DNA from 3 places in the Halobacillus trueperi genome. Region 3 is predicted to be linked to each of the others. Evidence: riboswitches for the same ligand, from Rfam matches in the RefSeq annotation. Region 3 holds a riboswitch; each other region holds the start of a gene.
The links. Region 3 has a riboswitch for S-adenosylmethionine ahead of DYE48_RS19115 (phosphoadenylyl-sulfate reductase). Riboswitches for the same ligand answer to the same signal wherever they lie in the genome.
Positions count from the first base shown of each region.

Region 1: it holds a riboswitch for S-adenosylmethionine, as region 3 does, so the genes downstream of both, DYE48_RS04930 (methionine ABC transporter ATP-binding protein) here and DYE48_RS19115 (phosphoadenylyl-sulfate reductase) in region 3, are expected to answer to the same signal.
Region 2: it holds a riboswitch for S-adenosylmethionine, as region 3 does, so the genes downstream of both, DYE48_RS18715 (thiolase family protein) here and DYE48_RS19115 (phosphoadenylyl-sulfate reductase) in region 3, are expected to answer to the same signal.

Region 1 is NZ_QUAE01000003.1:21,624-31,470, forward strand. It holds gene DYE48_RS04925 (methionine ABC transporter permease) at 1-330, opposite strand, end outside; gene DYE48_RS04930 (methionine ABC transporter ATP-binding protein) at 323-1,348, opposite strand; SAM riboswitch class I at 1,429-1,537, opposite strand; SAM riboswitch class I at 1,766-1,871, opposite strand; gene DYE48_RS04935 (TlpA family protein disulfide reductase) at 1,963-2,385, shown strand; gene DYE48_RS04940 (thioredoxin family protein) at 2,525-2,842, opposite strand; gene DYE48_RS04945 (toprim domain-containing protein) at 2,847-3,194, opposite strand; gene gcvH (glycine cleavage system protein GcvH) at 3,317-3,700, opposite strand; gene DYE48_RS04955 (arsenate reductase family protein) at 3,783-4,142, opposite strand; gene DYE48_RS04965 (acyl-CoA dehydrogenase family protein) at 4,890-6,671, opposite strand; gene DYE48_RS04970 (acetyl-CoA C-acetyltransferase) at 6,691-7,866, opposite strand; gene DYE48_RS04975 (3-hydroxyacyl-CoA dehydrogenase/enoyl-CoA hydratase family protein) at 7,893-9,847, opposite strand, start outside.
Region 2 is NZ_QUAE01000025.1:38,075-47,921, reverse strand. It holds gene DYE48_RS18735 (S-layer homology domain-containing protein) at 1-1,206, shown strand; gene DYE48_RS18730 (hypothetical protein) at 1,338-1,748, opposite strand; gene DYE48_RS18725 (S-layer homology domain-containing protein) at 2,041-5,598, opposite strand; gene DYE48_RS18720 (hypothetical protein) at 5,935-6,150, opposite strand; SAM riboswitch class I at 6,559-6,663, shown strand; SAM riboswitch class I at 6,730-6,837, shown strand; gene DYE48_RS18715 (thiolase family protein) at 6,909-8,063, shown strand; gene DYE48_RS18710 (acetoacetate--CoA ligase) at 8,084-9,847, shown strand, end outside.
Region 3 is NZ_QUAE01000027.1:28,995-38,841, forward strand. It holds gene DYE48_RS19085 (uroporphyrinogen-III synthase) at 1-194, opposite strand, end outside; gene DYE48_RS19090 (NAD(P)-binding protein) at 182-808, opposite strand; gene DYE48_RS19095 (sirohydrochlorin chelatase) at 805-1,563, opposite strand; gene cobA (uroporphyrinogen-III C-methyltransferase) at 1,577-2,353, opposite strand; gene cysC (adenylyl-sulfate kinase) at 2,367-2,963, opposite strand; gene sat (sulfate adenylyltransferase) at 2,969-4,117, opposite strand; gene DYE48_RS19115 (phosphoadenylyl-sulfate reductase) at 4,131-4,865, opposite strand; SAM riboswitch class I at 4,947-5,053, opposite strand; SAM riboswitch class I at 5,225-5,322, shown strand; gene DYE48_RS19120 (sulfite exporter TauE/SafE family protein) at 5,450-6,331, shown strand; gene DYE48_RS19125 (DAK2 domain-containing protein) at 6,369-8,036, opposite strand; gene DYE48_RS19130 (Asp23/Gls24 family envelope stress response protein) at 8,068-8,430, opposite strand; gene rpmB (50S ribosomal protein L28) at 8,673-8,861, shown strand; gene spoVM (stage V sporulation protein SpoVM) at 9,009-9,089, opposite strand; gene DYE48_RS19145 (thiamine diphosphokinase) at 9,138-9,791, opposite strand.

The DNA of each region.
Region 1 (9,847 bases), on a different contig from region 3:
GGCATAGAATGGCGCTCCACCAATAATCAGGGCAGGCAATGCTGCTTGTGGCCCTCGAATGGTGCCCAGCAGAAAATCTGTAAAGGGGAACAATAATAAAATGAGAATGATAAACGGAATTGCTCTGAATATGTTAACAATGGAAGCAGTAATCCAATTCAACGTTTTGTTATCCCAAAGACCCCCAGGTCCGGTCAAATAAAGGAGAAGACCCAAAAGCAAACCTAAAACGAATGTCCCAGCGACAGAAACCAGCGTCATATACAAGGTTTCATTTGTAGCTGTAATCATGTCTTCCATTCTTACGTTCGGGAACCATTCATTAAACATGTGGATTCACCTCCACTTCAACAGATGTGGATTCAATATATTCAATGGCACGCTCGACTTCTTTTTTGTCTCCATCAAATTGAACAAACATTGTTCCATACGCACCCTTTTGTGTTTGGGTAATCTTTCCATGTAGAATGTTGACGTCTAATTCAAACTTCCTTGATAAATCACTGATCAGTGCCTGATTTGTACTTTCTCCGACAAAGTGAAGACGTATAATTTCTCCAGAACGGTAATTATCTTTGATCAATTGCAAGGAGGTTTCTTTTTCTGGATCTCCCATCACTTGATCCACAAACTTCTTCGTGACTGGTTTTTGAGGATGAAGAAAAACGTCCAACACTTCCCCTTGTTCAACAATTTTACCTTCTTCCATAACCGCCACCTGATGACAAATTTTGCGAATGACGTGCATTTCATGTGTGATCAGAACGATTGTAAGGCCAAGCTTTTCGTTAATATCCACAAGAAGATCAAGAATCGAATCCGTGGTCTCAGGGTCCAACGCGGATGTGGCCTCATCACATAAAAGAACTTTCGGATTGTTTGCAAGCGCTCTGGCTATCCCCACTCTTTGCTTTTGTCCACCGCTCAATTGGGATGGATAAGAACCTCCCCGGCCTTTCAACCCGACCAATTCAATTAATTCATCGACACGTTTTTGCCTTTCCGCTTTAGGGATCCCGGCAATTTCCAATGGAAAAGCGATATTATCATGAACGGTACGTGACCAAAGCAAATTGAAATGCTGGAAGATCATTCCGATTTCTTGTCTGGCCAACCTTAATTTTCCTTTGCTTAATGAAGTAAGTTCCTGCTCATCGACAAGAATGCTTCCTTCTGTGGGATCTTCCAAACGGTTCAGTAAGCGAATAAATGTACTTTTACCGGCCCCACTATATCCGATCACTCCATAAATTTCCCCTTTGTTAATATTAAGACTTAAATCATCCACTGCTCGTACATCCTGATCTTTCGTGTGGAATATCTTTGATAGTCCTTTAATTGTAATCATGCTGCTTTCCCTCCACTTCAAAAAAAGCCACTCTGTAATGAGAACAGAGTGGCTTTTTTAATCATACCTAAAAATCTGTTCTCTCATCTGTCAAAGCTTAATACTTTGCAGGAATTGGCACCTGAGCAAAACAGTTTTGCCGGTTGCCGGGCATCATCGGGCCAGTCCCTCCGCCACTCTGGATAAGAGATTTTAATTTATTAAATTATTATCGCTTTAATTCGTTTAAGTAGTACAATAATGGATTGTAGCACCGTACGAATTTTGTGTCAACTCATAAACAGATTGTTCAGAAAAATAAAGTCGATCAAAACTGAAGAAATGCTTACATCTTCCATACAAAAACATCTAATATTCACTCGATTGACACAATAAAAAAATCCCTTCTTTAATAGAAGAGATTCATCGCTTTTACATTTCTCATCTATCAAAGTCAAAGACTTCGCAGGATTTAGCACCGTTCAGTTTACCTGCCGGTTGCCGGGCATCGTCGGGCCAGTCCCTCCGCCACTCTGGATAAGTGAAGATGTCGATATGAAATTAATAATTATGTTAGCATGGGAAATATATAAGCGTCAATCCATAACCTTCGCCTGATAAAAAGGAGAATGACATTGAGTAAACAAGCCCCTTTATTTGAACTACCTTACATCCACAACCACTCTTCCATTTATAAACTTGAAGAGGACTTAGGGAAAGTTATTGTCTTGACCTTCTGGGCTTCCTGGTGTCCAGATTGTGGAAAAGACTTACCTATGAAAGAACAACTTTTCAAAACGATGGACCATGATAAAGTAAAAATGATGACGATCAATGTAACTGGAAGGGAACGGAATATAGAGGAAGGCATCGAATTCAAGGAAAAGTTTTTAACACAACCAACTCTTTCTGACGAAGGACGATACGTCTATGACTTGTACAATTGTGATGGCGTTCCTTCCACCATCATCATTAATCAACAAGGAGAGATCCATGCGAATTTTGGCGATCAGTCCTCCTTTTTAGATATTGTAAGCAAATTAGGAGAAATCGTATGATATTCATAACAAAAAGACAGCAAAGACTCCGGAGTCTTTGCTGTCTTTTTCATTATCGAACTACTTCCACATTACATATAAGTTTTTTAGAGAATTTTTAAATTCTACAGTAGTGGTCATTTCCTGGGAAATACATACACTATTCAACAAAACCAACCACTTTCTCATACATATAGGAGACAGAATGAAAAGCATAAATCTTTTCCTCTACCTCCCCGCCCCTAGTAACCAGCAGACATGGAACACTTTTAATCTTAAAATGCTGCATCCATTCGGGGTGCAGAGAAGCATTCATTTCCTTAAAAACTTCTCGATCAAATACAGACTCCAGTGTTGTGAGCATTTGACGCGCAAGGTGACAAGTTGCACAAAAAGGGCTATGAACAAAGGTGAGGGTCGTTTGTGGAGATTCGAAGAACTTCTTTACTTCTGTTGTTTTTATTTCCTCCACAGTCATCCTCCTATATTAAATAGATCGACTTTACATTGAAATGTCTACTGAGTAAGGCTCTTGCCAATTCAGGTTCCGGCGTAGCTGCTACTTCCCTGAAAGCCTTATCTATGTAGATATGCTCGGCGTGAGGAAGCTCTTCCGTCAATTGTTTTCTTAATTTGTAGCCAGAGTCATCTTCATCCACTAGAATATACACGGTCCGATCATCTAAGTTATGATCAAAAATCATTTCTTCCATCCGCTCGATTCCTAAAGTACCATGGGTGCAGATGATTTCAATCTCTTCATCAAGAACTTTATTCAACTTCTTCTTATCTGTAATTCCTTCAACAATGACGATTCGTTCTCCATCCATCTTCATCACCTACTATATAGAAACAGACCATGCCAATCAGGCATGGTCTGAACATGATTAAGATCAAACGTGATCATGTCAGACAAGGTTTCTTAAAGCCCTGCCTGTCCAATGCACTATCCTTAGTCTTCATCGATCATTGCTTCATATTCTTCCGGGGTCATCAAGTCGTTGATTTGAGAGTTGTTACTTGGCTCAACAACAACCATCCAAGCTTTATCGTATGGAGATTCATTGACAAACTCTGGACTGTCTTCCAGGTCTTCGTTTACTTCTACAACTTTACCACTAAGAGGGGCATAAAGTTCAGAGACAGTCTTCACAGATTCTACGCTGCCAAATGGCTCATCCGCTTCTAGTTCATCCCCGACTTCAGGAAGTTCTACGAATACGATATCCCCAAGTTCTGATTGCGCGAATTCAGTAATGCCGACTCTTACTTTTTCCCCTTCTTCTTTCACCCATTCGTGTTCTTCAGAATAACGCAGATCTTTAGGTACGCTCATTTCAATTACCTCCAAATAATAATTATAGTTCAACACCAAATATAAACATAAAAGCTATAGGCTTCTATTCCCAATAATGTGCTCACTGAGACCAAACGTTCTCTAATTCTTCTTGCTTGAACCCTACCGTTGTTTTTTCACCATCGGTAAGGATGGGCCGCTTAATCAGCATGCCGTCAGATGCAAGCCACTCAATCATTTCTTCCTCTTCTGCTTCTTTTAGCTTTTCCTTCATGTTCAGTTCTCTATACTTTTTCCCACTAGTGTTAAAGAATTTTTTTGCAGGCTTATCACTAGTAGCTATAAAGCTCTTTAACTGCTCTTTCGAAGGGGGATTATTGACAATATGTACAGATTCGTAGTCAAACCCTTCCTCATCCAACCATTTTTTTGCTTTTTTACACGTACCGCAATTCGGGTACCAATAGAAGGTTAAAGACATCTACACACCCTCCTTCATTCTTGTTGTCTAATATTTTATCATAACGAAGGCAAAGATTTCATTTATTTCTATTATTGTCTTCACAATCACCACATAAAGTTCTTCCATAATAGCTCCCGTTTGTGGAAGACTCAGTTTCGAGACTTTTGTTGAGTTGATGGGGGCTGCGGGGAATGACTCGCTTTCCGCGGGAGCGCGGTGATCCTCCTCGAGCTTCGCTCTGCGGGGTCTCACCATGCACTTTTTCCCCGCAGGAGTCTCGCCATTCCCCTCCGCCCCTTAACCATTTAAGAGTCTCGAAAATACTCCCAAAATAAGCAGCTTTCGAGCGTAATAGAAGTTGGTGAATTCACTCTTAAAACAAGAGCACTTGTATTCTGAAGCTTTCTATAGAGCCCTTTTCAACTAGAAATCTGTAGTTTTGGAAGATGCTCCTACTGTGTATGTGGGTTCGTTTCTCACCTACATCGAATGGGGTGGTTGGGAAGCTGCGAGACTCCCGTGGGAGAAGAAGACAGGCGAGATCCCGCAGGGCGGTAGCCCGAGGAAGCTCGGCGCTCCCCCACAGGAAAGCGAGTTGCTTCCCAGCCATCCCTGACGCGCAACTCAGCAACGAGCCCCAAAACATCTCGAAACTGAGTCTTCCACAATCCTGCCATATTGTTTAACAAGGAAAGGTCATAACGAAGGCCTGCACCTTCGCGTTTTCGAAAGTGCAGGCCCTGTGTCACATTCATTCTATATTTTTTAGACTGAATATTTTTCGGCTTCGATCAATGCTTTGGCGATCTCGCGCTTCTTAGGAATAACGTTCGTCGGTGTATGGCGTGTCAGTTTCCTTAATGCACCAAGCATCATTCTTAAAGAATCCCCGGATTCCGCAGCAATCAATGTTTCCTTCGCATGTCCTTCGATTCGGTTGAAGGCTTCCTGCACATAAACTTGTGTATAAAGAAGTTTCTGTTTGTTCTTCTCTTCACCCGTTTTGTTGATCGCTTTTTCTGTACGAAGGACGGCAGATTCCATATTATAAATCTCGCCTACTATGTCCGCGATATTAACAAGGAGTTCTTGTTCATTTTCCAGTTTCTCTCCGTATTTCTGTGCGGCGAGACCAGCGGCAAGGAGACCAATCTTCTTCGCATTCTTCAATAAATATTTCTCTTGTTCCAGTACTTCTACGCCTGGCTCCTCAGGCATCATCATCATGATTTCTTCTTGAAGGGCTTGAGCTTTTTGAAGTAAAGGCAACTCGCCTTTCATTGCTTTTTTCAACAATGTGCCAGGAACGATCATACGGTTGATTTCGTTCGTTCCTTCAAAAATTCTGTTGATTCGAGAATCACGGTACATTCTTTCTACTTCGTATTCAGCCATGAAACCATATCCACCGTGTATTTGTACAGCTTCATCAGCAGCAAAGTCAAGGAGCTCTGTGCCGAATACTTTGTTTAATGAACACTCAATGGCATATTCTGCAATGACTTTTGCAACGGCTGCTCCGTCTTTCAGTTCTTCCTCTGATAATTTACCCATACTTTGTTCGAATAAGCCTACCGTACGATAGACGGAACTCTCATTTGCATACGTGTTGGCGGCTACGGAACCGATCTTTTCCTGAATCAATGGAAAGCTTGCAATTGGAGTCTTAAACTGTTTACGGTCCTTTGCATACTTGACCGAAAGTTCAATCGCTCGCTTAGCTCCACCTACTCCACCAATAGCCAATTTATAACGACCGACGTTTAAAATGTTGAAAGCGATGACGTGCCCACGGCCAATTTCTCCAAGCACATTCTCGACAGGCACTTCAGCATCTTCAAGGATCAATGTACGAGTGGAAGAACTCTTAATTCCCATCTTCTTCTCTTCCGGCCCTGTAGATACGCCAGGATAATCGCGCTCCACAATAAACGCCGTAAACTTATCTCCGTCGATTTTCGCATACACGACGAACACATCGGCGAACGCAGAGTTCGTAATCCACTGTTTCTCACCATTTAGAACATAATGAGTACCTGCATCATTTAACTTGGCCGTCGTTTTCGCTCCCAGAGCATCGGATCCTGAACCAGGCTCTGTTAGAGCATATGCTGCTATTTTCTCTCCTGTAGCAAGCAACGGAAGGTATTTTTGTTTCTGGTCTTCATTACCGAAGAAAACAATCGGCAGGGATCCGATTCCTACGTGAGCACCATGGGTAACGGAAAAGCCTCCAGCACGAGAAAACTTTTCAGTGATCAATGAAGAGCTAATCTTATCTAACTGTAATCCACCGTACTCTTCTGGTACATCAGCACCTAACAATCCCAACTCACCCGCTTGCTTCAATAAAGCAACGGAATGCTCGAATTCGTGGTTTTCAAGATTATCAATTTTTGGAACAACCTCACCAAGGACAAAATCTTCCGCTGTTTTTGCGATCATTAAATGTTCATCAGTAAAATCTTCCGGTGTAATCACATCTTCTGCAGCCAAATCTTCGACAATGAATCCTCCGCCTTTAATCATCTCTTTCAAATCGCTCATCTTCCTGTTCCTCCCCAAGTTAAATTAATTCAAATACTCCAGCGGCTCCCATACCGCCACCAATACACATGGTCACAACACCGAATTGCTCATTTCTGCGTTTCATTTCATGAATCAGGCTCAACGTGAGCTTTGTTCCTGTACATCCTAACGGGTGGCCTAAAGCAATAGCCCCACCGTTCACGTTAACTTTTTCTTCATCTAACCCAAGTTCACGTATGACTCGAAGAGATTGAGAAGCAAACGCTTCATTTAATTCAAAGAGGCCAATGTCGGATAAAGAAAGACCAGCCATACGTAAAGCTTTCGGTACAGCTTCAATCGGTCCGACTCCCATGATCTCCGGCTCCACTCCAGCCACTGCGAAGGAGCGGAATTTAACTAAAGGAGTAAGACCTTCAGCTTCTGCTTTTTCCCGGTCCATAACCATAACGGCTGCTGCACCGTCACTCATTTGCGAAGAGTTCCCGGCTGTTACAGAACCTGTTGTTGAAAAGGCAGGCTTCAATTTACCAAGCACATCCGGCGTAGTACCTGCTCGAACTCCTTCATCCATAGAGAATAGGGTTTTTGATTCTTTTATTTTGTTGTCTTTCCCAAGCTCACGGTTTGTTACTTCAACTGGAACGATTTCATCCTCAAATTTCCCTTCCTGGATCGCTCTAGCTGCACGTTCGTGACTCTGAACCGCAAATGCATCCTGATCTGCTCTTGAAATTTCAAAACGATTCGCTACTTCTTCAGCGGTATGACCCATGGACATATAGTACTCAGGAGCGTTTTCGACCAACTGAATATTCGGCTTAATCACATGGCCTCCCATAGGAATGAGGCTCATGGACTCCGCTCCACCTGCAATCGCTGTGTCACTGTGACCAAGCATAATTTTTTCTGAGGCATAAGCGATACTTTGCAAACCAGAGGAACAATAACGGTTAACTGTAATTGCTGGCACTTTATGATGAAGTCCGGCAAGGCCGGCAATGTTCCTAGCCATGTTCATTCCTTGTTCTGCTTCAGGCATCGCACACCCGATAATGACATCATCGATGTTGCCCTCATAATTGTTCGCTCTTTTCAAAGTTTCTTTAATTGTCAGAGCGGCCAAATCATCGGGACGCGTATGTGCAAGTGACCCTTTCTTCGCCCGGCCGACTGGTGTACGAGCTCCTGATACGATAACTGCTTCTCTCACGACTCTTCCCCCTCTTTTTTATTAAATTAATTACGTAGCGGTTTGCCTTTCATGAGCATGTGCTGCATACGAGCTTGAGACTTCGGCTCGCCTACAAGACTTAAAAAGGCTTCACGTTCAAGATCTAATAAATACTGCTCATCCACGAGCGTTCCTTCTTTCAACTTTCCTCCTGATAGCACAAAAGCTAGTTTTTCAGCGATTTTAAGATCGTGTTCACTCGCATATCCACTTAGAGCGAGTGATTTGGCTCCTAAAACCATTGTTGCATAGCCTTGCTCACCTACTACCGGAATTTTCGTCCGTTTAGGCGCCTGGTAGCCTGACCTCGCTAACCCGAGCACTTTTTGTTTTGCATCATGGAGAAGGTGATCTCCGTTGACACTAATCGCATCTTGTTGGTCTAAGAAACCATTCTCCTTCGCTTCCTCCGCTGAAGTGGAAACTTTCGCCATAGCGATTTTCTCAAACACACTGTTCGCAACCTTTTGAAGGTCAAAATCAATGCCTTCAGGTATGTTCCTCAAGTGCTTGATATAAAGTTCTTTATTTCCACCACCACCAGGGATCAGACCGACACCAGCTTCTACAAGCCCCATATAAGTTTCCTGTGAAGCCTGGATAGCATCAGCAGGCAGACAAACTTCTGCTCCACCTCCAAGCGTCATTCCGAAAGGCGCGGCAACGACTGGCTTATCCGAGTATTTCATTTTCATCATGCTGTCCTGGAAACCTTTTACGACCATTTCGATTTCAAAAAAGTTGAAATCCTGCGCTTCCATAAGGATCATTCCAAGGTTTGCACCGACACAGAAGTTTTTCGCCTGGTTTCCGATGACAAGACCTTCGAAGTTCTCATCTACATGATCGATGGCAAAATTAATCATCTGAATGATATCAAGCCCAATGGCATTGCTTCTGGAATGGAACTCCAAGCCGGCAACCCCATCGCCAAGGTCGATCAAGCTGGCACCAGCATTTTTCTTAATAACCTCCCGCTCTTCTTTCAAGCGTTTAAGGTTGATGACCTTTTCATTAAAGGACTGCTGCTTGTATTCTCCTGCATGATAGAAGTAAACGTTTCCATTTTCTTTTTTATAAAATGTATCGATTCCTTCATCCAACATTTTCTCTACCCACGTTGGAATCGTCTCTCCTTCTTTCTTCATACGCTCAACCGAAGTTTTCACTCCGATGCTGTCCCACATTTCAAATGGACCAAGTTCCCAACCGAATCCCCAGCGCATGGCCTCATCAATCGACGGAACATCATCAGCAATTTCACCGTATAATTCGGCTGAATAGAGTAGAACTGGTTTGACTACAGACCATACCAAGTCCCCCGCACGGTCCCCTTCAGCATGTACGAGCGTTTTCAATTTTCGCTGCGGGCCTTTTTCCTGTTTCGCCATTTCAGTGGCCTTGGTTTTTAACTTGCCTCGCTTCTCATATTCAAGGGTTTCAGGGTTAAGCTGCAGGATCTCACTACCCTTCTCACCTTTCTGCTTAAGGAAGAAGCCTTGCCCGCTCTTCGATCCCAACCAGCCTTTTTCAAGCATATTTTTCATAAAGGAAGGGGTTTCGAAAGCTTTTTTCTCTTCTCCTTCTACTTGATCGTACACGTTGTTAGCTACATGGATGAAAGTGTCAAGGCCTACGACATCAAGGGTACGGAACGTAGCGCTTTTCGGACGCCCGATCATCGGTCCTGTAACAGAATCCACCTCTCCGACTGAGTAGCCTTTTTCAAGCATTTGCTGGACAGTCACTAAAAGGCCATACGTTCCAATTCGGTTTGCAATGAAATTAGGCGTATCTTTCGCTTCGACGACACCTTTACCAAGAACATCCTCTCCGAATTCTTTCATGAATTGAAGAACATCTGGACTTGTATGTTTCGTCGGAATCACTTCTAATAACTTCAAATAACGTGGCGGATTGAAGAAGTGTGTGCCAAGGAAATGAGCCTTGAAATCCTCGC
Region 2 (9,847 bases), on a different contig from region 3:
TTGAAAAAAATCTTTTCATTATTTTTCGGGCTCTTTGCTTTAATGACTATTCCAGCACTCACAGTGAACGCTTCGGAATCATACCCGGATTTAGATCAGGTACCATGGGCAAAAAGTGAAATATTGTACTTGAGCGATCATGGAATCATCAGTGGCTATCCCGATGGGTCATTTAAACCAAAGGAAGAAGTGACTCGGGGTCAAGTAGCCTTAATGGTGATTAAAGACTTATATCCAGAAGCCACTCCACAACAAAGCAATCCGTTTGTGGATGTTCCAATGGGCAAGTATTATACGGATGCGGTTCGTGTCGCGTATGAAAAAGGAATCATTTCTGGATATCCAGACCAGACCTTTAAACCGAATGCATACATAACTCGCGCTGAAGTGGCTCTTATCGTAGACCGTGCCTATTCCATCAATCGTGAAGGGAACCCTCAGGGATTCACTGATGATCATACATTCCCATGGGCACAAGAAAGCATTTTAGACTTAAATTCTAAAGGGATTATTAACGGATACACGGATGGAACCTTCCAACCAGGAAATGATATTACCCGTGCTGCATTTGCCAAAGTGTTAGGTGCTACCATCAATCCGGAGTTTCGTGTACCAGGTTCTCCTGCACGATTGGAAACTACGTTTGACGGCCTTCACCGTTCTTATAAACTTCGGGTATTTGCAGATAATGAGGAAACGACGATCAATGACTTGCCTTGGGCTGGAGCCAACGAAGGGGACATTCTCCATTCAGGCTATTATGAAATGACATTACAGCTAGGCGACTCGTCGCCGATGGATCAAAAAGTTGCCATTGGGGACTTCACTTACAACGAATCACAACAAAATTTGTATGTCCTTGATAGCAATCCTGATGTATTAGTTGCAACAGAAGTTCAGAGCTCCAATGTGACGTGTGGACAATTATTTTATGCTAAAAATGGAGAGATGAATAGAATTGGGGTTATGGATACAGATAACTCTACGTTCTGCTTCGCACAAGACGGAATCAAGCATGTAAAGGAAAACCATTTCCAAACCATCATTTACAATAATTCAACCTGGTCTTTCTTTATTAATGATTGGAGAATTAATTTTGAAAATGGAGCAGCCACGAATACAGCAACCTATGAAGTCAAAGACCAACAAGGATGGAATGTCTTTGACCGCTTCATGAATGATCCTGATTATTATTACAAGCCTTAAACGCACCCATGCCATTACATTTCTCATCAGAAAAAGCGTAGCATCATAAATAGGATGCTACGCTTTTTCCATTTCATCACTTCGAATGGTTCATGGGATATCTGTGCTGATACATTGAATAAATCACAGGATTACTCTAATCCATTTATTGCTGATTTTAATTTACTATTCGTTTCCTCATTTCCAAGTTCATAAAATACCAATATGTTTTTACGCGTGTACTTTTCGTGTTCAGCGACTCCAGCTGCGGCTGATTTTTCTTCAAAATCATCCATTCCTTCTTTTCGTTCATCTGTAGATGGAAATACATAAATAGAAAGTGTATCACCATCTATAAAATAGGCTTCGGGAGAAACACCGTTTAACTCTCTAGTGAAAGCATTGATGCTTGGTAAATCTGCATCCTCTAAAACCAACCCTTGATCTGTAATAGCCGTTTGCACCTCTTCTAATGTGATAAGATCCTCTTCTTTTACGCTTTGTTGGCTGCAGGCACTAAGAACGGAAATGATGAATACATAAAAGAATATTTTTTTAATCATATCATTACCTCCTGGAAATGCCCCTTTTATAGATAAGACACAGTAAATAATAGATATTATTTTTAAAGGTTTTCAATCTATTGAGCGATCACATAACCACATTCTCATTAAAAAGGACAACCACCTACTATACTTATTCAGTAAAAGTACAGGAATTCCTTTCCAGATGGCCATGAACATATCCCTTTCCTAGCTGGGGAGTAGGGGAAGTTTTATTAAAAAACACCTTCACAGTCGTTATAAGACTTTGAAGGTGTTTTATATGCTCAGATTCTATGATGATTAATTATTGTCAGTCAGTTACTCTGAAGCTGTCTTCCAAAACTCTCGCTACAAAAGAGGCAAATTCTGCTCTAGTAATTTCCTGTTCCGGTTTGAAGGTTCCATCCGGGTACCCGACCGTTATATTATTGGCTGCCAGGGTTTGAATATAGGAATCCGCCCAGTGCCCTTTCGTATCGGAGAAAATATTGGTTTGGCCTTGTAATTGATAGGCTCTTGAAACGATGGTTGCCATTTCTGCTCGACTTAAATTTTCATTCGGGTGAAAGGTTCCATCTTTGTACCCTGAGAGGATATTGGCTTTGGCGGCTGCACCAATGTACCCGCTCGCCCAGTGATCTTCTGAAACGTCTGTAAAGTCAGACCCAATCTTCTCAAGTTCAAGTTCCCTGGAAATAACGGTTGCTGCTTCAGCCCTCGTTATATTTACATCGGGCTGGAAGGTACCGTCTTTATAACCCGATAATAAGTTGTTTTCTACTAAATAATTTATTTTGTCTTCAGCCCAATGACCTTTGATATCTTTAAAAGTAACATCATTGGAAGGCTTATCAATCGTTACCTCACTAGACTGGATTGCTTCCACGTTTCCTGCATGATCGACACTACGATAGTCGACGGTATGAGTTCCTTCTTCGCTTACAATAACAGTAGAGTTATATTCCAGCCATTCTCCCTGATTGATTCGATATTCTGTCTTGCTTACTCCAGACAGTGCATCAGAAGAAGCCAACGTTACCTCCACACCACCGTCTCGCTTTTCAGTACTCATAGCTGTACCTGGAGCAGTTGTATCCAACTTAACGTTGACACTTTTAACCTCTTCTTCATTGCCTGCCTGGTCGAAACTGCGATAAATAACAGTGTGGCTGCCTTCTTCATCAACCAACACAGGAGTCGTATATTCTTTCCATTCTCCCTCATTGATCCGATATTCTGTCTTAGCCACTCCTGATAATGTATCAGTGGAACTCAAGGTTACCTCTACTTCGGAGTTGTGCCATTGGTCGCCTACATTACCAGCCGATGTTTGTGGAGCATGATCGTCATATTTTACAGTTATACTCTTAAACTCTTCTACGTTCCCAGCTGTATCGACACTGCGATAGTCAATGACATTCTCGCCTTGCTGCTGGAAGGTAATAGGACCGCTATAGTCTGTCCATTCCCCTTCGTTCATTCTATACTCGATCGCAGCTACACCTGACAATTGGTCTTTAGCTGTTAGTATGATCTCTGTCGCTTTATTCGCCCATTTTTCAGGAACTCCATTAACAGATGTAACTGGTGCCGTTTTGTCTAATTTAATTGTTTCACTTTGAACTTCTTCTACATTGCCGACGTTATCAATACTTCTATATTCAATCGTTGTCGATCCTTCTTGATCTAACTTAATAGGATCACTATAGTCTTTCCAATCACCATCATTGATTTTATATTCGATGGAAGATACGCCTGACAGCTCATCTGAAGATGATAAGGTTAGCGCAACATCCTGACTGGACCAGTCCACCGGTACTTCTTCAGCTGTGGTCACTGGTGCGGTTTTGTCCACTTTAATCACTTTGCTTTGTGTCGCTTCAACGTTTCCTGCATGATCGATGCTACGAAATTCTACATTGTTGCTTCCTTCTTCTTCAACGAGAATAGAAGTATCGTAGGTTACCCATTCTTTTTCGTTCACCCTATATTCCGTTTTTGAGACACCTGACAAACCATCGGAAGAACTTAACGTTACTTCTACATTGGTATTATGCCATTCATCATTCACAGAACTCATTGTAGTTTCTGGGACTCCAAAATCAAGATTAACATCGACAGTCTGAATTTCTTCCTGGTTCCCTGCTTGATCTGTACTTCGATATTCAATGACATGTTTACCTTCTTCATCGATCGTAATAGGTGTATCGTAGGCAGTCCACTCACCTTCGTTCATTCTATACTCAATAGAACTTACACCTGAAGATTCGTCCCTAGACGTTAAGGATAGTTCGATTTCTTCATTACCCCAGCCAGAAGGAATTTCAGAAGTTGTCGTCACCGGCGATGTTTTATCTATTTTGATGATCTCGGTTTGAATTTCCTCTATATTTCCAGCATGGTCTACGCTTCGGTAATCAAGCTGAACTTCGCCTTCCTGGCTAATTTCGAAAGCCTCTGTATATTCGGTCCAGCTTCCTTCATTTATCCGATACTCTACCTTTTTGATGCCGGCTTCTTCATCGGTTGCGCTTAAATTAGCTGTAACATTTGAAGGGTACCATTCATTCTTCATTGGAGTGGAAGAGGTTATATCCAAGCTTGTTATTGGGGCAATCTTGTCCGTTTCTTCTACGACTACATCATACGAACTGAAATCTACATATTCTGAGGTTTCTCGTTTATACTCTGAACCACCATAAGAGTTGTTGTAATAATAATGGTTATCTTGTTCATCTAATACGTATAAAAAATCTATTTTCCAATGTCCCGAAACATCATATTCTCCAATTTCGAAACTACCTTCGTATTTCCCAGTTGCAGAGTTCATATTTAATGTTATGTGCTTGGCTGCTGTTCCTTCAGGTGCTTCATACCTAATACTGACCCTTTTCACACCTGATAAATTATCATTTACATTAGCGGCTACCTTTACGATTTCCCCCCTTGTCACATTTGTGGGGTTTACACGAAGATCGTCAAGCTTAGGTGGCTCTTTATCTTCTTTCGTTCCAGAAACTACTACATCATACGAACTGAAATCTACATATTCTGAAGTTTCTCGTTTATACTCTGAACCACCATAAGAGTTGTTGTAATAGTAATGATTATCTTGTTCATCTAATACGTATAAAAAATCTATTTTCCAATGTCCTGAAACATCATATTCTCCAATTTCAAAACTACCTTCATATTTTCCCGTTGCAGAATTCATATTTAATGTTATGTGCTTGGCCGCTGTCCCTTCAGGTGCTTCATACCTGATACTGACTCTTTCCACACCTGATAAATTATCACTCACATCAGCTGATACCTTTACTATATCCCCTATCGTCACGTTTCTAGGTGTTACTTGCAGTTCTTTTAGCATAGGCGGCTCTTTATCTTCTTCTGTTCCAAACACTACTACATCATACGAACTGAAATCTACATATTCTGAGGTTTCCCGTTTATACTCTGAACCACCATAAGAGTTGTTGTAATAGTAATGGTTATCTTGTTCATCTAACACGTATAAGAAATCTATTTTCCAATGTCCCGAGACATCATATCTTCCAATTTCAAAACTACCTTCATATTTTCCCGTTGCAGAATTCATATTTAATGTTATGTGCTTGGCTGCTGTTCCTTCAGGTGCTTCATACCTAATACTGACTCTTTTCACACCCGATAGATCATCGCTCACATCAGCTGTAACCTTCACTTCATCCCCAACCGAAGCCTCCTGTTTTGATACAGTCAACATATTCAATGTGGGTGGAGTAACATCCGAACCTGCATGACTAACCCCTGGAGCTCCCAGCGAGACAATAAGCGCCAGAATGGCAAGCACAAGAACATGCTCTATTTTTCCTTTTTTAAATAACATACACTCACTCTCCTCTTTCTTTTACGAAGAAAAAACCTTCTCTTTATGTATTCACACATTATTTACACAATCTCTATTTTAGTATAAAAGCATGATGAATTGTTAATTATTTTTAAATAAATACGACTAAAGTTTTTAAATCAAAACAACACTTAAGCTTCATTTAATAAGCTTTAATAACCAATAAAAAATGGCGTAGTACCATCCATAAACGGTTGATACTACGCTAGCCTTTAGTTCGATCTTACAGTTAAAGTTAGCACTATCATTTACTAAGCAAAAAGTCTGTCTGCATTCTCTTACAGACACTCAAAGAGGTGAAATTGAATAAATCTATTATTGATTCAAATTAAATCCATATAAATACTCGACCAACTTGTTAAATTCATCATCAGAGGAACACTCAATTTGTAGATCAATAAAAGTCATCACAACTTCTTCATCCTCAAACGGGAAATGGCTGTTATCTACATTGGTTAGGATTTCCCGCTTGGATAATCCCTTTTTAAGTAAAACATCAACGGCCTGTTTCATCGAAGATACTTCTGCCATGTGTATGCCCCCTTATTTGATATCTTTCCTCGCTTCTGCATCCCTTCGTCAGGTTCTTTTTAATGTTAGGAATAGCGAGGATGACAAGAATTAACGTAGATTCTTGTACTAAATATTTACTACACTATTCATCCAAATTCCTGCTTCTCCTAGAAAAAACGACTTTACAATTAAGAATAAACTTAGCTGGTAATCAACAACATAAGTCTCCAAAAAACACAAATACATATGAAATCGATAAAGATACGAAATACTAGCGAAAAACACTGCTGTTAAGCTTTCTTTTCGTTTTCTAACACGCTTGAGATTGGGCGCCAAATAAAATTAATTTTCACACTTTTCTATAAAATCCATTGACACTGATCCTTTCCCTTGCTAACATGGCACTTAACCAAATAACGAAAGAACATCTTATCCAGAGAGGTGGAGGGACTGGCCCTGTGAAACCCGGCAACCGCTATATTGATAGCATGGTGCCAAATCCTACTGAGTGAATGCTCAGGAAGATAAGAGATTTACATAATCTCTAGCCTCTCTATCACTGATAGAGAGGTTTTATATTTTCAATTGAATAATGTTTTCTTATCCAGAGAGGCAGAGGGACTGGCCCGTTGACGCCCGGCAACCATCAAGCATTCGCTTGAAAAGGTGCTAATTCCTGCAGGAGATGATCCTGGAAGATAAGAAGAGCCAAGAGCCCTCTTCTTATTTTTGTGAAGAGGGCTCTTTCTATTTTTAAAAAAGGAGTGGCTACATAGATGAGTATCGTACTTTTAGATGGCATTCGTACCCCGTTCGGTAAATGGAAAGGGGCTTTGAAAAAGAAATCCGCAGCAGAACTCGGATCGCACGCATTAAACGCTCTAATTGAGAGAAATCCGATAGCCGAAAAGGCGGATGGTGTGTTGCTTGCTCAAGTGATCCAGGCTGGCGGTGGCCAAAACCCTGCGAGGCAAGTCGCTTATAAGGCAGGGGTAGACATCGGTTCACCCGCTATCACATTGAACAATGTCTGCTTAGGGGGAATCGCTACAATCACGGATGCCTCCCGTAGACTGCAGCTGAACGAAGGAGAATTATACATTGTCGGTGGCTTCGACTCGATGACGAATGCTCCTCATACCGCTCCAGTAAGGGCCTCTGCAGGACTCGGTCATAGCATCCTCAAAGACACGTTACTTAACGACGGCTTGTGGTGCGCCTTAACGGATGTATCGATGGGAGCTCTTACCGATGAGAAAAACCGCTCCTTTGAAATCAGTCGAGAAGAACAAGATGAATATGCTGCCCTTTCTCAGCAACGAGCAGCTAAGGCTCAAGAAACAGGATGGCTGCAGCCGGAAATCGCTCCTTTTGCAGGTTTGCTTGAAGAAGATGAAGGCATCCGCAAAGGAACGACAGTCGAGAAGTTATCCAACCTCTCCCCCGCCTTTTCCAACGAAGGCACGATTACGGCAGGCAATGCGTCACAGATGACGGACGGGGCGAGCGTTGGGATCGTTACCACGAAAGAGAAAGCTGAATCACTCGGGCAGAATCCGTTGGCTGAAATCATCGATTGGTCAGAGATTGCCGGACCAGATCCGAGTTTACAGACGAAACCATCGCAGGCGATCCAAGAACTATTAGATAGACACCAGTTGACGACTGACGATATCGATCTGTTTGAAATTAATGAAGCGTTTGCCAGTGTGGTGATCGCCAGCTGCCGCGAGCTTGGCATCGATTATGACCGGGTCAATGTCAATGGTGGCGCAATCGCTCTTGGTCACCCGTTAGGCGGCACAGGATTCCGGCTCGTCTTGACCCTTGCCAATGAACTGAAACGGCGCGGCGGAGGAAAAGGGATCGCTTCCCTTTGCGGCGGTGGCGGCCAGGGAATGGCCCTGTTGATTGAAGTTCCTCATTCATAACCCGAAAGGAGATAGATCTAATGACTACATCGATTACCGCTCAGCGTTCCCCTTATCTATGGGAGCCATCGAGCGAAAGAATAGAACAATCGCATATCAAAGCCTTTGCTGAATTTACCGGCCAGCCGCTTTTTCCATATGAACGGTTCCACCGTTGGTCCGTTTCCCACCTCTCTGAATTTTGGTCAGCTGTTTGGGATTATGCAGGAATTATCGGAGAGAAAGGTGACCGTGTGTTTATCCCTGGACCTTCGATGCCCGATAGTACATGGTTTCCGGAAGCACGGTTGAATTTCGCTGAAAACCTGCTGCGTGGATCTCTGGATCGGACCGTTGCCTATGAAGCAAATGAGACAGGGGTTCAACGAAGCATCACTTTAGAAGAGCTGAGGCAATCCGTAGCCAAAGCCCAGGAAGGGTTAAAACAGTTAGGTGTGCAAAAAGGCGATTGTGTCGCCGGAGTCACGACGAACAATATCCAGGGGTTGGTCGCCCTGCTTGCGACCACCTCCCTCGGGGCGACATGGACCTCCTGTTCCCCGGACTTCGGGACGAAAGGAATCGTCGACCGCATTGGTCAGGTGAAACCGAAAGTATTATTTGCTACTACCTCTTATCAATATAAGCAGAAACCATTCGATATCGTGGACAAAATCAAACAGACAACGGAGCATCTTGAAGGACTATCCGCCCTCGTCACGTTCGGAGGCGAAACTTCTATAGAAGGACTCCAATCTCTATCCTGGGACGAGCTTTGCAACAATGAAGCCAGTGAGCCGACGTTCGAACCCGTCCCTTTTGACCATCCCTTATATATTTTATATACATCAGGAACAACGGGATTGCCGAAAGCGATCGTCCACTCGGTCGGCGGGACGCTCCTGCAACATGTAAAAGAGCACCAGCTCCATTGTGATGTCCAGCAAAATGATGTGTTGTTCTGGTACACGAATACCGCCTGGATGATGTATCCATGGCTCGTTTCAGGGTTAGCCAGTGAAGCGGCAATCCTGTTGTATGATGGCTCTCCTGTAAGGCAGGATTCCCTCACCCATTTGTGGGACATTGCGGATGAAGTCGGCATCACCCATTTCGGCACAAGCCCTAAGTATTTAGATACATTGATGAAAGCAGGCGTCGATCTGAAAAGCAGTCATTCTCTCGACACTTTGAAAAGTCTGCTATCCTGCGGAGCTCCACTAGCACCTGAACAGTACAACTGGATCTATCAAACCATCAAACAGGATCTGTTCCTTGCTTCCATTTCCGGCGGAACAGAAATCATCGGCTGTTTTGTGATGGGATCACCCGTTCATCCATTGAAGCGAGGCGAAATCGCATGCAAAGCTTTAGGAATGGCGGTTGATGTATTGGATGAGCGAGGAGCATCGGTTTACGAAGAGAAGGGTGACCTTGTTTGTACCCAACCATTCCCAAGCATGCCGCTCACCTTTTTCGGTGAAGGTGGAGAGGAACGTTACCGGAAGAGCTACTTTTCCAAACGTCCAGGGATTTGGACACATGGGGACTTAGCGGAACAGACCATCGACCAATCGTTCATCATTTATGGACGTGCCGATACGACATTGAATCCAGGAGGCGTCCGCATCGGGACGGCTGAAATTTACGGTGTCGTCGACCATATCAAGGAAATTAATGACAGCGTCGTTTTCGGATTACCGAAAGATAACGACGAAGAAATCATCCTTTGTGTCGTGACAGAAAAACTGACGGAAGACTTGGCAAAAGAAATACGCAGGCAGATCCGTGCCAAAGCTTCTCCT
Region 3 (9,847 bases):
GTCAAAATAACCCGGCTGAACGATTGACGAAGATAGTCTTCCACATGACGGCGGGATGCTTTTTCATCCAGCAACTGCTCCCCTTGCAATGGAAAAACAAACGGTTCTCCACCCATGTTTGTAATTAATTTTTCAATCGCCTCCGAACGGCGGACTGCCGCAATGCCTACCTTTTTTCCTTTTAATCCCGACAAATGCGTGCTCCTCCTTTGTTATGTATTTCTTCCTTGATGATCGATTGTTTTTCCCGTTCCAAATAAGAGGGATCAAGCATTCTTTCCAAATACCTATCTTTTTCCGCTCTGGATAAAGAAGAAGTCTTCAGCATTTGCCTGCATTCATATAAAAAATCTACATATTCCTTATAAGCAGGCGGAAACTGTTTTTCCCATTCTGCACGCAACCGGCTGGCGAGCTTAGGGCTTGCGCCTTGAGTGGTAACAGATACATTTAGTTTTCCTCTGGAGAATTGTGCAGGAATATGTAAGTTCCCACCCTTCCCCCCATCCGCTCTGTTCACGAGAGGGACATCACCTGCAAGCATTGCTATCCTGTCGTTTGTATCCTGGTCTTCTGTTGCAATAACCAAAAGAAAAGCAGCGGTGACATCGTCAGGTTTAAAACACCTGTTCCACCAGCGAATTCCTCCATCCTTAATCAACTGTTGGAGGTCCTCCGTGACGGTTGGACTGACAATAGTAATCCTTGCTTTCTCTCGATGGAAGACCTTCGCCCTTTTCTCAGCTGTTTTTCCTCCTCCAATGATGATGATATCCTTTTTTTCTAAATCAACGGAGAGCGAAATCACCTTAATCTTTCCTCCTCTTCCATCCCTTTGCTTAATGCTTGATTGACTCGGTCAACCAGAGATTGAACCATATTGGGATGATCATTTAAATAGGAAGCGAGATAGACATGACCTCCTTTCTCTCTTACGTTCTGCAAACTTTTTTCCAAAGACTCATAGAGGAGGCCGGTAAACCACAAGTAAGGAATAACAATCGTTTTAGAATATTTGCGCAGCGATTCTTCAAACGCATCTGCAAATCGCGGAGAAAGAGCAGCCAGGTAGCATGTTTGGATATGTTCGATCCGGCACTTCTCTTTCAACACATCAGCAATCAATTCAATGGATTTTTTTGTATCAGGATGCCTGCTCCCTCTTCCTACAAGTAATACATTTGTTGTTTCATCAAGTTCGGCCGGCAGTTCTTTCAAGCGGTCTACCAGCACATCCGTGATTCTTTCCTGCACTCCAAGCGTTTGACCATAAGTGATTGAAAGATCTGGATAGATCGCTTTGGCTTTCTCGATCTCATTGGGAATATCCTTGAAATAGTGTCCGGCACTCAATAACAGTACAGGGATGATGACAACCTTTTCAGCCCCTTTTTCTACAAGTTTGCGAATGCCTTCCAACACATCCGGATCTGCTAACTCGAGAAAACAAATATGATAAAGTTCGCAATCGACCTTGCGCTGAACATGGGTCAAAAAGTGAACCGCTTCCTCTTTAGCTTCCTTTTTTCTACTACCATGACTGACATATAAAACGGCTTCCATCGTACCCCCACTTTCATACAACGCCTGTGGTCATTTCTTTAAGGTTTTCTTCCACGGTAGGTTCAAACCATTGCAGACGTTCTCGTAACCTGACTACATCCCCTACGACGATCATCGCAGGATTCTCAATACTTCTTGATTTTTCAACGATATCTTCAATTGTGCCTGTCACCGTTTTTTGCTCTTCTGTTGTGCCCCATTGCACCAAGGCTACCGGTGTATGAAGAGGTCTTCCGTATTTCAAGAGTCGTTCACATATGTCTGGTAACTTCTTTACTCCCATATAAATGCACAAAGTATCCATACTTTTAACGACTCGCTCCCAATAGGCCTCTTCATCGCTGCCTTTTTTATTGACACCTGAAATGAAAGCGACAGAAGAACTGTAGTCCCGGTGGGTCACAGGAATGCCTGCATAAGCAGGCGCTGCAATTCCCGAAGTGATTCCCGGCACGATTTCATAAGGAATGCTTCTTTTGGCGAGTGCCTCCGCTTCTTCTCCTCCACGTCCGAATACGAATGGGTCTCCCCCTTTCAAACGGGTGACCACTTTTCCTTTCAGCGCATATTTACACAAAAGGTGATTGATGGTCGTCTGACTTAAAGCGTGATGATCCGGACGTTTGCCGCAAAAAACAAGTTCAGCGTCTTCTTTCGCCTCATCCAAAAGCTCTTGATTGATCAAACGATCATAGAGAATGACGTCTGCTTTTTGTATCGCTTTTAACCCTTTCACTGTTATGAGGTCGTAATCCCCCGGTCCCGCTCCCACAATATAAACGTTTGTCATCTTCCGGCCCCTTTCATTCCACCCAATTTTTATCTTGTAAAAGCTTCCATACTTGTTCAGCACAGTTTTCCACATCATAAGTTTTAGAATCGAGCACCAGTTCCGGATGGAGGGGTACTTCATAAGGAGCATCAATACCTGTAAATCCTTTGATTTCTCCATTTCTCGCTTTCTTATATAGCCCTTTCGGATCACGAGTTTCACACTCTTCCACAGGGCAGTCGACATGGATCTCAATAAAATCCCCCGTTGGCACAGAGGCCCTTACAAGATCCCGATCTTTTTGATAAGGAGAAATGAACGCTGTTAAAACGATGGTTCCACTGTCGGCAAAGAGTTTCGCGACTTCACCAATCCGTCTGATGTTCTCCTCCCTGTCTTTTTCCGAAAACCCGAGGTCTGAGTTAAGTCCATGTCTCACATTGTCGCCATCGAGCAAATAGGTTTGGATTCCTTTTTCGTGCAGAACTTTGTTCAACCGGTTGGCAATGCTTGATTTACCTGAGCCCGAGAGGCCGGTAAACCAGAGCACTCCGCTTTGGTGCCCATTTTTCCTGCGATAAGCTTCTTTCCCAATGGATGCTTCATGCCAGGTCAAATTTTTGTTCATGCTCCTCACCCTTTCACTTCCACGGTTTCTTTCTGCAGTCCTTCGATTAAGACGTCCACCACTTCAGGACGGCTGAACGTTTTTGGAGGTTTTTCTCCTTTACGCAGTAACTCTCTCACTTTCGTCCCTGACAAGATCATGTGATGTTCTTTGTCGTGGGGGCAGGTTTTATGAGAAGCCATCGATTCACAGGCTTTACAGTAAAAACTGTGTTCAAAGAAAAGAGGAGTAATGCCAAGTTCCCCATTTTCGTAATGGCTGAAGATTTTCTGTGCATCATATGTGCCATAGTAATCACCGACCCCTGCGTGATCACGTCCGACAATGAAATGAGAGCACCCGAAATTCTTCCTGACGATCGCATGAAAGATCGCCTCCCGCGGCCCTGCGTACCTCATCGCAGCATTGAATACGGCCAAAGTGACTCTTTCTTTTGGGTAATAGTTCTCTAGAAGAACTTGATAACTCTTCATCCGGACATCACTGGGAATATCATCACTTTTCGTTTCGCCCACCAGCGGATTTAAAAACAATCCATCCACTGTCTCAAGCGCAGCTTTCTGGATATATTCGTGAGCTCTATGAACAGGGTTTCGTGTTTGGAAACCTACGACCTTTTTCCAACCGAGTTGTTGAAAAAGCTCCCTTGATTCTTTTGGATCTAGATAAAATGATTTCCCATGTTCGTAAGGAGGTTTTTGAAATACTTCGATTTCACCTGCTGCATACCAGTCTCCTCTGTCGAATAATTTTTTCACACCGGGGTGAGCAGATTCTTTTGTTAAGTACACGTTTTGAGCTTCCTTTTCCTTATCCGGTTTAAATCGATCTGTTATCGTAATCGTCCCATATACAATCCCGTCCTTGACCAACTGCGCTTTCTTTCCAAGCGTCTGAACCTGTGCCTCTGTGATCGGGAGCGTAATAGGAATACTCCATGGAGTGCCATCTTTCAACCTCATCGTATCAACGACAGATTCATAGTCTTCTTTGTTCATAAACCCTTTTAAAGGACTATAAGCACCATTTGCAATTAAACCGACATCACTTAATGCCATTGAATCAAGCTCGATAATATCTTCCGGCAGCTCCTCCGGTCTCGTTTCCTTCCACCTGTTTACAAGCACTCCACCGTGCGGGGTTATAATCGACATGCAAATTCCTCCTTTATGAATTTTCCTCTTCTACAGACTCTGCTGTGTGTAACCCACATTCAGTTTTATTGAACCCTTCCCATCTGCCTGACCTCCCATCATCTGAAGCTTGAGCGGTACATGGGATGCATCCGACACTGGGATAATTTCGATCGTGCAATTCATTGTAATCCAACCTATTTAGTCGGATATATTGCCATACGTCTTCCCACGTCCAGTGAATCAAGGGGCATACTTTTATGGATTTAAATCTCTCATCCTTGTTAACGAAATTCGTATTCTGACGACTGGGGGATTGTTCACGTCTCAGTCCCGACAGCCATGCTTTCCTCCCGCTTAGGGCATCTTCGAGTGGTTTAATTTTACGGATGTAACAACATTGATCCGGCTTCCGTTTCCAAAGGGCGGATCCGAATTTCTCAGCTTGTTCTTCCAGAGTAATCTCAGGTTTTTTCATCGTTATGTTTAACTTCGGGTACCTCTTTTTCACTTTTTCAATAAGCTGATAGGTTTCTTGAAAATGGATTTCTGTATCAAGAAAAACGACTTCGGCATCCGGCTTCTCCTTGGAAATCAAATCAATGAGAACGATACCTTCTGCTCCGAAACTGCAGGCATACACAATGTCCTCATATTGAGTGTAAGCCCAGCGAATGACTTCCGCTGCTCCTTTGGTATCGTCGTCTTTCGGTGGATCCCCTTCAAATGGATTTTCAAAAGATTGGTACGTGACGAGTGGTTGTTTCATTTCATCCTCCTTTCTTAAAGCAAAAATGCCTTTCTTCGCGATAAGAAGAAAGGCATTTACGAATAAATGTAAACTACATTCTCCTTATCTTCTCAAGCGCTTAACACTTGCTGGAATTGGCACAGTATCTGTGTAGATCCGTTGCCGAGGCTTCGAAGGGCCAGTCCCTCCACCTCTCTAGATAAGAAAAGGTATGAAATTTTCTGAAAAACAAGTTGATACAAATCTTATGCTCCTTAGCATCATATGTCAATGCTTTTTAGAAAAATCACAATTTTTTATGTTTTTTTATACTATATGATTGACAAATAAAACCATGTCCGTTAGTTTTAGAATTATTCTTAAAATCACTCATACGATCCTTATGAAGAGTCGGGGGAGGAACCTGGTCTAACTATCCCGCAGCAACCTTTAAGAAGGTGCTCATTCCAGCAGCCAGAAGGCTGAAAGATAAGGTGCGGATTACTCCCCCTTCTTTCAGATGGGGGAGTTTTATTTTTTTTGATTATAAAACCTAGTAAATGCATAGGAATAATGAAATATATTTTTCCACACATTGAACTATTTAAAAGGAGTGGTACACTTTGCAAAAACTGACGATTTTCGCTCTCATTGGTTTTGTTGCTCAACTGATGGATGGAGCACTCGGCATGGGGTTTGGGCTGAGCTCATCAACCATTCTCTTATCCTATGGACTTGCTCCTGCTGTAGCATCCGCTTCCATCCATATGTCTCAGATCGCCACAACGGCTGTTTCAGGCTTTTCCCACTATAAATTTGGAAATGTAGACAAACGCCTTGTCATGATTATCGCAGTTCCTGGTGCCATCAGTGCCTTTTTAGGGGCGGCATTTTTAAGCTATATATCAGGGGAATTCATTAGACCTTACATATCCATATTCCTACTCACACTAGGGATTTATATCATTTTTCGTTTCCTATACCTTTCGAAAAAAACAAATACCAAAGAAAAAAAGTCTGTAAACAAACGTTTCCTCTTGCCACTTGGAATTGCCGGGGGTTTTTTGGATAGTGTCGGAGGGGGTGGATGGGGGCCTGTGAATACACCTGCGCTTCTTTCTAAATCAGGGATCGCTCCAAGGAAAGTCATCGGGACGGTGGATACGAGCGAATTTCTGGTAACGATTTCAGCCACGGCTGGTTTTTTGATTTTTTTAGGTCATGACCAGTTCAGCTGGCTGCTCATTTCATCTTTCGTTATAGGCGGTGTTGTGGCGGCACCCATCGCCGCCTGGCTTGTCAAAACCCTTCCTTCTTCTGTTCTAGGTGTATTGGCCGGAGGTTTTATCATACTTACAAATTCGAGGACTTTACTTTCTTCGATCCAAGTCAGTGATTCGATCTTAACGTTTGTGTACACTTGCCTGCTATCCGGCTATCTCTTAATTGTTGTTTTTTCTATTCGAAACCATCTTCGAGTCAAGGTGGTTCGAAAACAAGCATAAAAGAAACGCAGCCCCAACAGCTGCGTTCCTGCACGTTTTATTCGATTGAAAAGATATAGGAGTAAATCGGCTGTCCACCATTGTGGATTTCCACTTCCAGATCTTCATACGTTTCTTCTATGAATGATTCAAGTTCTGCTACATCTTTTTCGTCGACTTCTTCACCTGTCAAGATGGTCAGAATTTCATCTTCATCTTCGTCGATCATTTGATTCAACAACGTTTTAGCAGTCGTCAATGCATCTTGATCTGTAGCGGAGATTTTGCCATCGGCGATTCCCATGAAATGGCCTTTAGAAATGTCCAACCCATCAATTTGTGTATCTCTGACGGCGTACGTAATTTGACCTGTCTTCACTTCAGCCATGAGGCTGAGCATTTCCTCTTTATTCGCATCAAGATCCGCTTCCGGGTTGAACCCAAGAAGGGCGCTCATCCCTTGAGGAATCGTTTTCGATGGAATGACAGCCACCTCTACATCCGCTAATTCTGCCGCTTGTTCAGCAGCCATGACGATATTCTTGTTATTCGGCAAGACAAGCACTCGTTTCGCATGTGCTTCTTTAATCGCTTCTGAAAGATCTTGAGTACTCGGGTTCATTGTTTGACCGCCCTGGATGACAACAGTAGCTCCAAGACTTTCAAACAATTTCTTGATTCCGTCTCCCATGCTTACTGTCACGATTCCGTACTCTGCTTTTTCCTCTGACTTTGGCTTGGCTTTCTTTTTGTCACCAACGATCGACGTATGCTGCTCACGCATATTCTCGATCTTCATGTTGACAAGACTGCCGTATCTTTGCCCCAAGGTCATCGCTTCACCTGGATATTCCACGTGGACATGGACTTTGATCAAGTCTTCATCAGAAACGACAAGCAGAGAATCGCCCATTTCACTGAGCTCATTACGGAAGGCTTCTTCATCATATGGATGTTCAGCAAGTTTATCTTCTTCAAATTTGACCATGAATTCTGTGCAATAGCCAAATTCAATATCCTCTGTATTCATGAAATCCTGATTTAGCTTGTGGTGTTCAGCGTTGACCATGTCATCCATCGATACTGTATCATCAAGATCAGGAACCTCTTCCCCTTTTAAGTTGGCTAGGAAACCTTCATAAATCGTGACAAGGCCCTGACCGCCACTATCTACTACACCCACTTCTTTCAATACTGGAAGCAGTTCAGGCGTATGCTTCAATGATTTTTTCGCTGCTTGAACGACTCCTTCGATGAATGGAATGAAGTCATCTTCTTTTTTAGCAATCTCGACAGATGCTTCGGCAGTCTCTCTTGCTACAGTAAGAATGGTTCCTTCCACAGGTTTCATGACGGCTTTATATGCTGTGGCGGCCCCGCCTTGAAGAGCGTCCGAAAAGTCTTTGGTTGTAATGACTTCTTTACCTTCAATCGCCTTTGAAAAACCCCGGAAAATTTGGGAGAGAATAACACCTGAGTTACCACGCGCTCCCATTAAGAGACCTTTGGATAAAGATTGGGCCACTGTTCCTACATGATTCTGGTCCACATTCCGTACTTCTTCAGCTCCAGAAGTCATGGACAGATTCATATTCGTCCCCGTATCTCCATCCGGTACAGGGAAAACATTCAAAGCATCGATCATTTGTGAGTTCTGCTTTAAATGATGAGCTCCTTGCAAGATCATTTCGGCAAGCGTCTTGCCGTCTAACTTTTGTAACGTCACACTTACTTCCTCCTTTGACTACAACCGCGATCTATTCAGTTGTCACACGAACTCCCTGAATGAAAATATTCACAGAATCCACGGACAAACCAACTGTTTTGTTTAGTGTGTATTTTACTTGTGATTGGACATTATGAGCGACTTCGGAAATTTTCGTACCGTAGCTCACGATAATGTACATGTCTATATGGAGGCGATCTTCATCCTGTCTGACAACGACTCCTCTGGAAAAATTCTCTTTGCGGAGCATTTCAGATAAACCATCACGGATCTGATTTTTAGATGCCATCCCGACGATGCCGTAGCACTCGACAGCAGCTCCTCCAGCAATCGTTGAAATGACTTCATTGCTAATAGTAATATGACCATATTGGTTATTTAAATCAACAGACATAATAGATCCTCCTTTATAATCCTCATTAATCCTACCCTATTATAACACAAAAATGTGAAATGAATTTCTGTTCAATGGTAAGAAAATGACCTGGATATCCCTACTATACTGTGTAACAATTCATAAGTTCTGTCAAGAAAAAATTCTTGATATAATTCTGACTAGATTATTGCAAACACGTTTTCTATATGATAAAGTTACTAAGTATCTGATGATTTATGTATGTAACAGGAGGGATTTTCATGGCACGCAGAAGTGTTCTATCTGGTAAAGGTACCCGTTCAGGTAACCACCGTTCACACGCGATGAACGCTAATAAACGTAAATTTAAAGCTAATGTTCAAAAAGTTCGCATCCTTGTGGATGGCAAGCCTCAAAAAGTTTACGTAACAGCACGTGAACTTAAGTCAGGCAAAGTACAACGCGTATAATTGCGGACACTGAGCTTATGAGCTCACAAAAAAGCACCCTTTCTGGGTGCTTTTTTTTATTTGTCTAAAGATAAGTAAACGGGCGCTTGTAATGCTCTCCGGAGCTCAGCCCATGTGTACTCCGGAGTTTTCCCTTTTGATTTGGTCCTAATCTTTTTTAAATGTACTTATGACTGCGCGCACTAAACCCCCGACGAACCTTGGGAGTTTGATGGTATAAAATTTCAAAAGAGCCCCCTCCTCCTATATGAACTAATGCGAACTCCCTTATTACCTTCAAGTAGGCAAGTCTGTACTTCTTATTACTAAGAGTATGCCTGACTCAAATGAAAAAGTACCTGTATCTTCAATCAGTCGATTTGAGATGCACAAGGTGGATCCAAATGGTAGGTAAGCTTGATTCAAAGGATAGTAGAACCCTTCAAGCGTAATTTTTGTCACTTCAAGCGTGACCGGCAAGAAAGAAACATATGGGTAAATTTCATCCGCTTCTATCTTATGCTCACCAGCAGAGACTAATTCCACTCGGTTCTGTCGATCGATGATCGTACTCTTTACATTTTCCTTCATCAGAGGGTACAGGAGTTGCATGTTCGCTTGAGAATGATCGATCCGGCCACCGGTCACTCCGAATAATAGAATATGCCTTGGATTTAAACGGAGTGCTTCGTTTATGGCTAATTCCAAGTCGGTTTCATCTTTTTCGTCCGGATATACAAGGATTCGTTTGGATTTCTTTTTTATTTCAGCCAGAGACTGTTCCGAGACGGAGTCGAAATCTCCGATGGCAATGTCAGGGTCCACTCCCTGCTCAACGAGGACTTCCGCTCCTTGATCGGCGCCGATCCAAATGCATTCTTCACATGCGTATTCTTTTACATCAGGTATGTAAGACTTCGGCCCACCACCAACAACAATAACTCTCTTCATATCCATAACATCCTTCCTATACCTTTCACCATAAAAAAACATTCCCTTCTCTATTC